DNA from 2 places in the Microbacterium sp. CGR2 genome. Region 2 is predicted to be linked to the other one. Evidence: riboswitches for the same ligand, from Rfam matches in the RefSeq annotation. Region 2 holds a riboswitch; the other holds the start of a gene.
What was found. Region 2 has a riboswitch for guanidine ahead of D7252_RS00325 (multidrug efflux SMR transporter). Riboswitches for the same ligand answer to the same signal wherever they lie in the genome.

Region 1: linked by a shared signal. The riboswitch ahead of D7252_RS17995 (multidrug efflux SMR transporter) and the one ahead of D7252_RS00325 (multidrug efflux SMR transporter) in region 2 are both predicted to bind guanidine.

Annotation. Positions count from the first base shown of each region.
Region 1 covers NZ_RBHX01000001.1:3,596,996-3,602,947, forward strand. The annotation lists gene D7252_RS17980 (PLP-dependent aspartate aminotransferase family protein) at 1-202, opposite strand, end outside; gene D7252_RS17985 (B3/4 domain-containing protein) at 447-1,172, opposite strand; gene D7252_RS17990 (helix-turn-helix domain-containing protein) at 1,189-1,770, opposite strand; guanidine-III (ykkC-III) riboswitch at 1,842-1,907, shown strand; gene D7252_RS17995 (multidrug efflux SMR transporter) at 1,918-2,232, shown strand; gene D7252_RS18000 (multidrug efflux SMR transporter) at 2,232-2,588, shown strand; gene D7252_RS18005 (helix-turn-helix domain-containing protein) at 2,636-3,223, opposite strand; gene D7252_RS18010 (helix-turn-helix domain-containing protein) at 3,342-3,620, opposite strand; gene D7252_RS18015 (NmrA family NAD(P)-binding protein) at 3,800-4,654, shown strand; gene D7252_RS20615 (helix-turn-helix transcriptional regulator) at 5,310-5,762, shown strand.
Region 2 covers NZ_RBHX01000001.1:57,728-63,679, forward strand. The annotation lists gene D7252_RS00305 (methylated-DNA--[protein]-cysteine S-methyltransferase) at 1-185, shown strand, start outside; gene D7252_RS00310 (cation acetate symporter) at 256-1,893, opposite strand; gene D7252_RS00315 (DUF485 domain-containing protein) at 1,890-2,237, opposite strand; gene D7252_RS00320 (LuxR C-terminal-related transcriptional regulator) at 2,346-3,200, shown strand; guanidine-III (ykkC-III) riboswitch at 3,272-3,342, shown strand; gene D7252_RS00325 (multidrug efflux SMR transporter) at 3,354-3,680, shown strand; gene D7252_RS00330 (Lsr2 family protein) at 3,726-4,082, shown strand; gene D7252_RS00335 (MarR family winged helix-turn-helix transcriptional regulator) at 4,122-4,769, opposite strand; gene idi (isopentenyl-diphosphate Delta-isomerase) at 4,847-5,368, shown strand; gene D7252_RS00345 (polyprenyl synthetase family protein) at 5,372-5,952, shown strand, end outside.

The DNA.
Region 1 (5,952 bases), 3.5 Mb from region 2:
CGGCCTCCAGATCGCCGACATCGACGAACGTCGCCTCGATGCCGTAACGCTCCGGGAAGAGCTCCGAGAACAACCGCCACACGGCTTCGTACGTGACGTTGGAGACGACGACATGATCGCCGCTCCTGAGCAGGGTGAAGAAGACGCCGTGCAGGGCAGCGACACCCGTGGCGAAGGCGGCCGCGGCCTCGCCCCCGTCCATCGCCGCGAGCTTGATCTCCAGCGCCTGCTGGTTGGCACCGCCGTTGCGCGTAGGTGAGCCGATCGGTCGCAGACCAGTCCATCGACGCAGGGTCCTGCGGCAGACGGTATGAGTTGGCCATCACGAGAGGAGTGCGGACCGCGCCGGTGCCCTCATCGATGCTGTTCCCTCCGTGGACCGCCCAGGTGAGGAAGTCGACGGAGTCGGGATCGTGCTTGTCAGGATGCGTTGCCATGTTCTTCTCCTAGTTCTCGGTGTTCGCCAGCACACGGCGGGCGATGGTGACGGTCGTGCCGAGGTGCAACAGCGCGCCCACGAGCTCGTCTGCCGCAGCAGTGAGCTGTTCGTCCGTCAACGGCTCCAGCGCATCGAGGATGAACAGCGCGCTGGTGGTCTCGTCATTCAGTGCAGTCCGGCGGCCCTGGCGCCAGTTCCAGCGACGGCAGGTGACGCCCACTTCGTCGCCCCAGATGACTTCTCCGGCGTCGGGGTGCTCGATCACGATCTCACCCGCGGCAGCGGTGTCGAAATTCTCGGTCCCTTCTGCTCGTGTCAACCGCGGGGATCCGCTGTACTGCAGCAGGTCTTCGCCTCCGAGCGGAAGCTGATGGATGACCGAGATCGCGTTATAGATGTCGGTGAGGCGGTTGACTCGGGGAAGACCGCTCTCGGCGCGACGGGTCAGCGCCTCGAGGCTGTTTCGCGTGCGCTGCGGCTTGGCGCCGAACCCGCGGTACGCCTCGCGCCAGGCGGCGATGTGCGGCAGCTCTTCGACGGGGTGGGCGGCGAGCGCTGACGCCGCGACGTTCTCTGCTCGGACGAGGAGCGCCTCGCTCCGCTCATCGCTCTCCCCCGGTTCGATGCCGTCGACGGCGATGAGGAGAGCCCGATAGTCGGGTCTCAGCTGGAAGACCTTCGGCGCGACGAAGGCTTCGTCCAAGAACGCCTGGAGTTCATCATTGGTGGCCACAGCAACCTCTCTTTCTCTAATGCTTCGTTCTTTTGGGCTTGAAGACAGCGAGCCGGAAGCTCGCCGGACTGGAGCCGGTGTTGGCATATGCATGGGCGACATCGCCGGCGAAGACGATCGCGTCTCCTGCCGCCAGGTCCTGCACCTCGTTTCCCGAGCGGACGCTCACCGACCCGCTGTGCACCTGCAGGAGTTCGCGTGTCCCCCTCGCATGGGCATCACTGCTGTGCTCATCGTCTGGACCGAGGTTCCATTCCCACAGCTCGACCGAGTCCGGCGTGCGGGTGCCAACGAGAAGCACACCCGATCCCCCGTTGCGTCCGTGCCAGAGAACGGATCTCTCGCCACGGCGGGTGACCCTGGTCTCGGAGGCGGTCGGGGCCTCCACGAGACTCGGGAGTCCGATGCCCAGAGCATCGCTGATGCGAACCAGCGTTGCAACGCTGGGATTGGCTTCGCCCTTCTCCACATTGACGACCATGCGCCGGCTCACTCCTGCAGCCTCCGCGAGTCGATCGAGCGTCCACCGACGCGCGGTGCGCTCATGCTTCACGCGCCTGCCGATCGCCTGCGACAGGGAACGAGTGGGATCAACCATGTAGTGCATAATACTGCACTACATGGTGTAGTCAATGTGGAAATCGAGCCAGTGACTCCACTAGGCTCATCGCGGAGCGCAGCACGAGCGCTCGCGGACGAGGGAGCAGTACCCGCATCGGACAAGACTGACTCAGAAGGGCCTCCTGTGGAGTGGCTGATCTTGATCCTGTCCGGCATGTTGGAAGCAGTATGGGCAGCGGCGCTGTCCGCGTCGAAGGGCTTCAAACGATGGCGTCCGACCGTGCTCTTCTTCGTCTCGATGGGCGCGAGCCTCGCCGGCCTCGCCTGGGCGATGAACACGATCCCGACAGGAACCGCCTACGCGGTGTGGGTCGGGATCGGCGCCACGCTGACGCTGGTGTGGGGATTCATCACCAAGCAGGAGAAGCCGACCATGGCCAGAGTGCTGCTGCTGCTGCTCCTGATCGGGTCGGTCATCGGACTCAAGGCGGTCAGCTGATGCCCTGGATCGTGCTCTTGATCAGCGCCGTCTTCGAGGCTGTCTGGGCCACCGCGCTCGGCCTGTCCGAGGGGTTCTCCCAGCCGGCGGCCGTGGCCGTCTTTATCGTGGCCGTCGTCCTCAGCATGACCGGGCTCGGCTGGGCGGTGAAAACCATCCCTATCGGCACGGCCTATGCCGTTTGGGTCGGTGTCGGCGCCGCCCTCACCGTGGCGTACGCCATGCTCACGGGGACGGAACCCGCCTCCCCAGGGAAGATCATCTTCATCATCGGGATCATCGCGGCTGTCATCGGGCTCAAGCTCGTTCCTTCGGGAGACGAGAAGACACCGCCTCCGCAAGTGGCCTGGAGCTGACTTCCGCTCGAGGTATCGGGGGATATTCGCCCCGAAATAAACCCTCGTCAGCGGTGGGCGCCACCGGGAACGGGTTCGAACACCGTGAGAGCGAATCGCGCCTCGACGGCGCCCGCGTTCGCGTAGGCATGCTGCTCATCGCCTCTGAAGGTGATCGCGTCGTGGAGTTCCAGCGTGAAGGTCTCCGCGCCGACGATCACTTCCACAGTGCCGGCGAGTACCTGCAGGAGCTCCCGCGTGCCGCTCACGTGGGGTTCGCTGCTGTGTCGATCTCCGATTCCCAAGGACCACTCCCAGAGCTCGATCACGTTCGGCGACTTCGTGCCGGCGACGAGCACAGCACGTCCGCCATGTTCACCGGTCCAGAGGACAGCACCATCACCGTCGCGCGTCACCCGCGCGAGGTCAAGTTCCGGCGGTTCGACGAGCTCTGGCAGACCCACGCCAAGAGCGTCGCTCACGCGGAGCAGTGTGCCGATGTTCGGGTTGGTCGAGCCCTGCTCGATGTTCACGATGACGCGGCGGCTGACCCCCGCCTGCTCGGCAAGCCTGTCGAGGGTCCACCGCAACATCGTTCGACGTTCCTTGACGCGAACGCCGATCGCCGCAGCCAGAACTTTCGGGGTATCGCTCACCTACGCATCCTAGACCGACACTCTTCCTACTCGGTCTGAAAGCGCACGCGGACGGGCGGGCAGGTTGCCAGCCCGCTTGCCTCATTCCACTTCCCCGAGTTGTTTCCATTTGCGACCGTCACTTCTGTTCGATGATCTCGTCAGCGTTGTCAACGATCCATCCGAGCAGGGGGAGCATGAGCTCCATCAGCTCCCGACCTCGAGGGGTGAGGCTGTATTCCACCTGAGGGGGAACCGTGGAGAAGGACTTCCGGGAGACTAACCCATCAGAAGTGAGTTTTCTCAGGGTCACCGACAGCATCTTCTCGCTGATGCCCTCGACCTCGTGGCGCAACTCGCCCCATCGCTTCCTCCCGTCCGAGAGCGCGTAGAGCACGAGCACCCCCCAACGACTCATCACATGATCGAGTACGGAGCGCAACGGGCAGTCTGCGGAGAATACTCCCGAGCGTGCTGCGCGCAATTCCGCAAAACTAACTGGCACGTATGGACCCTACCAAAAAGTGGGTACCCACATTCTGGAATGCTGTGGAACGGGATCGTCTTGCGTATAGGGAAGCGCTTGAAAGGAGCCTCATGACAATCCTCATCACCGCCGCCAGCGGCCACCTCGGCCATCTCATCATCGGCAGCCTCATCGCCCGCGGCACCGCACCGGCCGATATCGTCGCCGGCGCACGCACGCCTGACAAGGTCGCCGATCTCGCCGACCTCGGTGTCCGCGTCGTCCCGTTCGACTACGACCGACCCGACACACTCGTCGCAGGCTTCCAAAGTGTCGAGCGGGTCGTGCTTGTCTCCAGCTCCGAGTTCGGCAAGCGTGCAGTCCAGCATCAGAACGTCATCGACGCTGCGAAGAATGCCGGGGTGAACGCGATCGCCTATACGAGTGTCTATCAGGCCACGACGAACCCGCTCCCCCTCTCACCTGAGCACGCGGCGACCGAGCAGGCATTGGCTGTGTCCGAGATCCCCCATGTGCTGCTGCGCAACGGGTGGTACATCGAGAACTACGCACCGGACGTCGAGCGCGCCCGCCAGTCCGGTGTGATCGCTGCCGCGGTGGGCGATGCCCGCGTGGCTGCCGCGGCGCGAGCTGACTACGCCGAAGCTGCCGCCATCGCGATCACGGATGACGCTTACCTCGGGCGAACACTCGAACTCGTCGGCGACGACGCCTTCTCATACGAGGAGCTCGCATCCGCCGTCGGTGCTCTCCTCGGCAGCGACGTCAGCTACCAGCCGCTGACCTCTGAGCAGCTCATCCACAGCCTCCGCGCCGCGGGACTCGATGAGGGCACTGCTGGATTCGTCGCCGGGCTCGACGCCGGCATCGCCGACGGTGCGCTCGATTCGGCAGATCGCACGCTGTCTGGAATCCTCGGTCGACCTACCACACCACTTCTCGAAGGGCTTCGCGCGATCAGGTAGACCTTCGGAGGCTGGGGCGGACGAGTTGCGGATGGTTCTGGGGGTCACCGCATGATCGCTCCGTTCTGGCGACCGCGGGGATTTAGTGCCGAGCCGCTTCCCACGACGCCATGGAGTCGCTCGGTCTTGGTCGACGGATGCCGGATGCCGGATGAGTCAACCGCCGCCGCACTGTTGCCTGAATTGCGGATCCGCTCCAGCAAATGACATTCGCCTGGCAGAGGAGAGTACACAGATGATCCATCTAAGCGCGTCCAAAGTGTTTGGTGACTCCCAGATGCCTCTCAGCGCGCATGACGTCACTTTCTTGGGGGCGACGGAGCGGGTGCGCGTCGAGGCTGTCACTGTTGCATTCGTGACCGCCGGCGCAACTCGCCTCAGGCACGCAGGAGGGGTGGCGGATATTTCGCATGGACATATCGTGACCATTCCGGAGAACGCGTGGTGCTCGTCGGTGCCGCACGGGCACGTGAGCACCGTCTTCCTCCATATCCAGCGCGATTTTCTCGCGCAGCAGATCCGCTGGATCCCGCGGACTCATCCTCTACGACGGGGGCTGGAGTTCATGCATCCAGAAGACCGGGACCCTCGGTTCCTTCGTATCACCGCCACGACCATGGACGTACTGAGGCCGAAACTACTCGAGCTCACTTCAATGACAGCACTGCGCGACAGGTCGCTGAGAGTCCTACGAACCGCTGCTGAGATCTTCGAGGATCTAGAAAGGTATGCAGAGCACCCCCGGAATGAGCCGCGAGCGAAGGCAAGCCGCTCGGGCCCAGTGCGGAGCGAGGTTGCCGCAGCTCTCCGCCTTCTCCACAGCGATCTTCGCCGTCCCTGGAGCGTGTCAGACCTTGCTCGCGCTGTTTCCCTCTCCGAATCTCAGTTGAGGCGCCTATTTCGTCGAACAGTTGGAGTGGGACCGGCTAGCTTCTTACGCAGCGCGCGACTCGAATCTATGGCAGCGCTTCTCGCACGAGGAGATGTGACGGTGGCGGAGGCCGCGCGCGCGAGCGGATGGGCCAGCCCATCGGCCGCTAGTCGTGCTTTCACGCAAAGGTTCGGGGTCAGCCCCCGCACCTTTTCAGGAGCTCGTACGCAGCCATGATGGCCACTCAGGAACGGCGAGCCGTTTTCGTCCACGCTCAACAACCCGCGGTTTAATCGACGACCTAATCCCCGGCGCGGCCATACACCCGTTACGAAGGTCGAGTTTGACCGGGGCGCCGGCGCAGGGCGCGTTCAAACGTGATCGGCTCGCGCCTCCGCGCTTGCACCCGGAGCAGGACGCTCACAGG
Region 2 (5,952 bases):
ACGGAGAGGTCGCCGTGCTCGCCGGTCATCCGGGCGCAGCCCGCGCGGTCGGCACCGCCTGTCGCCTCACGCCGTTCTCCGTCATCGTTCCCGTGCACCGGGTCGTGCGCTCAGACGGTTCGGCCGGCCACTACGGAGCGCACCCGGAGCGAAAGCAGTTTCTCCTGGACCTCGAAGGTCGGTGAGCGATTGGTCCGGGAGAGCAGACGTGGACCCGGCGAGTAGGCCGCCGGGTCCACGCGTTCCTCCATGTCGTCAGTGATCGACCGCCTTCTCTGCCCCGAACCCGGTCAGCGAGCGCACCTCCATCTCGGCCGCGAGTTCTGGCGATTCCTTCACCTTGCTGGTGACGGTTCCCAGCCAGCCGAGCAGGAACCCGAGTGGGATCGACACGATGCCGGGGTTGTTCATCGGCCAGATGGCGATGTCGATACCGGGGATCATCGACGTCGGCGTGCCGGAGAACACGGGCGACAGCACAATGAGCAGGATCGCGGCGCCGAGACCTCCGTACATGCTCCACACCGCGCCTCGGGTGTTGAACCGTCGCCAGAAGAGCGAGTACAGGATCGTGGGGAGGTTGGCGGAGGCCGCGACAGCGAACGCCAGAGCGACGAGGAAGGCGATGTTCTGCCCCTGCGCACCGATGCCGCCGATGATCGCGAGGATGCCGATCACGATCACCGTGCGTCGGGCGACCCGCACCTCGGCGTCCGGGTCGGCCTCGACCTGCTTGCCGGCCGCGTCCTTCCGCCCCTTCTGGATGACGTTCGCATAGATGTCGTGCGCGAACGACGCGGCGGCGGTGATCGTCAATCCGGCGACGACCGCGAGGATCGTCGCGAACGCCACGGCCGAGATGAAGCCGAGGAGCAGAGGCCCGCCGAGCTCGAGCGCGAGCAATGGTGCCGCCGAGTTCACGCCTCCGGGAGCGGCGGCGATGACGTCGGCGCCCACCAGGGCACCTGCGCCGTAGCCGAGCACCAGAGTCAGCAGGTAGAACCCGCCGATCAGCCAGATCGCCCATACGACCGAACGCCGAGCCTCCTTGGCGGTGGGTACCGTGTAGAACCGCATGAGCACGTGCGGGAGACCCGCGGTGCCGAGCACGAGAGCCATCCCGAGTGACAGGAAGTCCCAAGGGTTCGCTCCGTACTGCAGTCCGGGCGCGAGGATCGCGTCACCCTTGTCGGAGTTGGCGACCGCAGCTTCCAGCAGCGTGTTCAAGCTGAACCCGTTGATCGCCAGCACCCAGATCGTCATTCCCAGCGCACCGCCGATAAGGAGGAACGCCTTGACGATCTGAACCCACGTCGTCCCCTTCATGCCGCCGATCAGGACGTAGACGATCATCAGGATGCCGACCACCGCGATCACGATCGATTGGCCGAGACGACCGTCGATGCCGAGCAGCAGTGAGACGAGTCCGCCGGCGCCGGCCATCTGCGCGAGCAGGTAGAAGAAGCACACGGCGAGAGTCGTGATCGCCGCTGCCATCCGCACCGGACGCTGCTTGAGACGGAACGAGAGCACATCGGCCATCGTGAACTTGCCGGTGTTGCGCATGAGCTCCGCGACCAGCAGCAACGCGACGAGCCAGGCGACCAGGAATCCGATCGAATACAGGAACCCGTCATAGCCGTTGATCGCGATGGCTCCGCAGATCCCGAGAAAGGACGCCGCCGACAGGTAGTCGCCGGCGATGGCGAAGCCGTTCTGCGGTCCCGTGAACGAGCGTCCGGCGGCGTAGTAGTCGGCCGCGGTCTTGTTGTTGCGGCTCGCACGGATGACGATGAAGAGCGTCACCGCGACGAATGCCAGGAAGATCGAGATGTTGAGGATCGGATTGCTCTGGCTGGCGACGGAGTCCGTTGCGGTGCGAATGATGTTCACGCGTGCCCCTGTGCTTTCTCGAGGTCTTCACGAATCTCCGTCGAGAGAGGATCGAGCTTCCTGTTGGCGAAAGACACGTAGGCCATGGTGATGGCGAAGGTCGTGACGAACTGCCCCAGGCCCAGGAGAAGGCCGATGGTGATATCGCCCCACACACGTTGCGCCATGAAATCCGTCGCGAATGCGGCGAGAAGGACATAGGCGAAATACCAGATGAGGAAGAACGCCGCGAGGGGGAAGATGAAAGATCGCTGCGTGCGTTTCAAAGTGAGGAATCGTGGAGATTCCTCGATCGCGATGTAGTCGATCGCGCCGTTCGAACCCGGAGGGGTCTCGCTGCTCATGGGGCCTCCTTGCCACACGTCCGTTTCCGCACGTCTCAGCCGCGCAGAATGATAGGGTCGACGCTACGAAACGGGGAACGGCGCCGTCACCCCCGAAAGTAGGTAGTCGTGAGCTCTCCGGTCGCGCTGGAATCCGAAGCCGAACTCGTCGCCAACGCGGTGCGCGAGCTCGCTCGACGCACGCGCTTTCCGGTCGCCTTCGGTGGCCTCATCGAGGAAGGTGTCGTCAGCGTCACCAGCATCGTCGGAAACCGCACCCGCGCCCTCAACGGGCTCCGCGTCCGGCCGGAACGCGGCCTCGGCGGTCGCGCGATGATGGAACTCCGTCCACGGATGACCAGCGACTACGGCTCCTCTCGTCAGATCACACACGACTACGACGTCTTCGTGCTCGGCGAGGGCATCCAGACCTTGCTGGCGCTGCCGATCGTGGTGCAGGGCCGTCCGCGTGGCGTGCTGTACGCGGGCGCCTGGGACGAAGAGCAGGTCGGCGGCGTGACCACCGCCCCGGCGATGCAGGTCGCCCAGTCGGTCGCCGACGAGCTGCGTATCCGCGACGAGGTGCAGCGGCGCCTGCTCACCGCCGCCGGACCCGATCCAGTGGCGCCCCCGCAGCGCGAGGAGCTCCGCGAAAGCTTCGCCGAGCTGCGCAGCATCGCCGCGTCGATCAACGATGCGGATCTCCGCGCGCGGATCGCGGAGGTCGAACGGCGACTGGTCACCCTCGCCGGTGACCATACGGCCGTCGCGACCGGCCCCGTGCCGACCGTGCATCTGTCTCGCCGCGAGACCGATGTCCTGGCATGCGCCGCGCTGGGTTCGACCAACGCGGAGATCGCGGCCCAGCTCGGCCTGCGTGAGGGCACGGTGAAGGCGTACCTCGGCACCGCGATGTCGAAGCTGGACGCGTCCACCCGCCATTCCGCCGTCACACGAGCGCGGCGAGCAGGACTCCTCCCCTGACGACACCGCTATCCGTGTGCAGCCCGTGCCCAGATATTGCCCGGTCGATGACCAGGCGGGTCGGATAGCATCGAGACCGGTCGGCGAACTCCGGCTCCGGACGAGGTAAACCAGTACCCGGCGAGCGAAAAGACTGGTTCGAAAGGACCGATCATGTCGTGGATCGTACTCATCGTCTCCGGAGTCCTCGAAGCTGTGTGGGCCACCGCCCTCGGGAAGTCGGAAGGCCTCACGAAACTCTGGCCGAGCGTGCTCTTCTTCGTCGCGCTGGCGATTTCGATGGTCGGACTCGCTTTCGCGATGCGGGACATTCCCACCGGAACCGCATACGCCGTCTGGGTGGGGATCGGCGCTTCTCTTACCGTCATCTGGGCGATGATCACCGGCGACACGGACGTGTCGTGGATACGCATTCTCCTTTTGATGGGCCTGGTCGGCTGCATCGTTGGTCTCAAGCTGATCGATCCCGGCCATGAATAGGTGCGACGTCCGCCATTCGTCTTGCCGGGGCACTCACCCGAGGGTATGGTCATCCGCATGGCTAGAAGAATTGTGCATCAACTGGTAGACGATATCGACGGCAGCGTTCTCGAGGTGGGCGAAGGCGAGACTGTGCATTTCTCGCTCAACGGGACTGCTTATGAGATCGACGTGAATTCCGCGCATGCCGAGGAATTGCGTCAGGCATTTGAGCCCTACATCGCCGCGGGTCGCCGGGCGGGGTCTTCGGGATCGAACCGCTCTTCTGCGTCTCGAAAGCGCCCGGCGCGCAATCCCGAGGTCGCTGCGATCCGCGCCTGGGCCAACGACAACGGCCACAAGCTCTCGGAGCGCGGGCGCATCCCGGCCTCCGTGGTCGAGGCGTACAACGCGGCCCACTGATTCCGGCACTCTTCGTGCGGGGCGAGTTCGATCGTGTGCTCAGTCAGCTGTCTGCTGGAGCCAGGGCTCGTCCCGCAGGGTGATCTCGTCCGTCATATCGGCGAGGAACCGGATCACCACATCCCGTTCCGCCGGCGTCAGGCGCGCGGCGGCGTAGAACCGCTTCGCCTGCTGTCGTCCCACCGTCTCCATCGCCGCGTGCCGCGTCGCGGGCGTGATGGTTATGGCCAGCGCTCGGCGATCCGTCGGGTGCGGCGCTCGGCGAGTATGCCCGCCGGTCTCGAGACGATCGAGCAGTTTCGTGATCGCAGCGGTGGAGATTCCGAGATGGTGAGCGATCCCGCTCGGCGTCGCCACAAGCCCCCGATTCGCACAGACGATCAGGTAATGGAGCGCACGCATGTCCGTCTCGTTGAGGCGCATGTAGCGCCGCGAGGCCTGCGACAGCCGCTGCTCCGCGTCACGGAGGCCGGCGAGCGCTTCCATGACTGCGGCGATCTGCTTGAGGTCCTCTGGCGGCACTCCACTGCGGTCGATCAGAGTGCTGCGCGGGTCACTCGCTTCGACGTCGTAGATCGCCGCATGGGTCAGACCGTCTGGCGAATCAGCGGATGCCTCCGACTGCCCTTGGCGTGTGCGCGAACCCCGCGCGCTCACCCCCGGGCTGGTGTCGGCATCCGTGTCCATGCGATCATGTTACACACGAAGAGTTTCATGCTAAGTTGATTACTCACTTGGTTAGCTAAATGAGAGTGCGAGATGCCATGGATGAGGTGACGCTCCTCGCCGACGACGGCAGCATCGTCGGAACCCTGCCCAAGAGCGAGGTCCACACCACTGACACTCCGCTGCACCTGGCGTTCTCGTGCTACCTGTTCGACGCTGACGGCCGCTTGCTGGTCACGCGACGAGCGCTGAGCAAGCGCACCTGGCCCGGAGTCTGGACCAACAGCTTCTGCGGTCATCCCCGTCCCGACGAGGAGATGACGGCCGCCGTCAGCCGGCGGGCCCTCGATGAACTCGGTGTGGCGGTGACCGGCATCCGTCTGGTCATTCCCGACTACCGGTACCGCGCGGTCGACGCGAGCGGCATCGTCGAGAACGAGATCTGTCCGGTGCACATCGCCGTCATCGACGGCGATATCGTCGCCGATCCGGACGAGGTGGCCGAATGGGCCTGGATCGACGGGGCGCAACTGGCAGAAGCGGTCGCGCGCGCGCCATTCGCCTTCAGCCCCTGGCTCATCGAGCAGCTTCCTCGCCTTCGCGAGCTCGGTGAGGTCTGAACAATGACCACGACGGCCACGGAAGAGGACCTCGCGATCCGGATCGAAGAGGCGCTACGGCGACGCTTCTCCGAGCGCAGCGCCGCGGCCGCCCAATACGGCCCCGAGTTCGTCGCACTCTGGCATGCGGCGGCAGAGCACGCCCTCGGCGGGAAGTTGATCCGGCCACGACTTGTCATCGATCTGCGGAGGTCGCTCGCTCCTGCCGGCCTCACCGCCGCGGAAGTGGAAGCCGCGGTCGACGTCGCGGCTCACGTCGAACTGCTGCACTTCGCATTCCTGCTGCATGACGACGTCATCGACGGCGACCTCATCCGGCGGCGCCGCCCCAACCTCATCGGCTCGCTCGTGGAGCGCCGCGCGACAGAACCGGCAGAACCGGCACTGCACTGGGCCCGTTCGAGTGCGATTCTCATGGGGGATCTGCTGCTGGCATCCGCCGTCCTCGGATTCGCACGGGCCGACGTCTCCCCCGATGCGCGCACGCGCCTTCTGGCGTTGCTCGAGGAGACGATCTTCGAGACCGTGGCGGGCGAACACACCGACATCGGCCTGAGCGACGGGATCATCCCGCCGGACCTCCG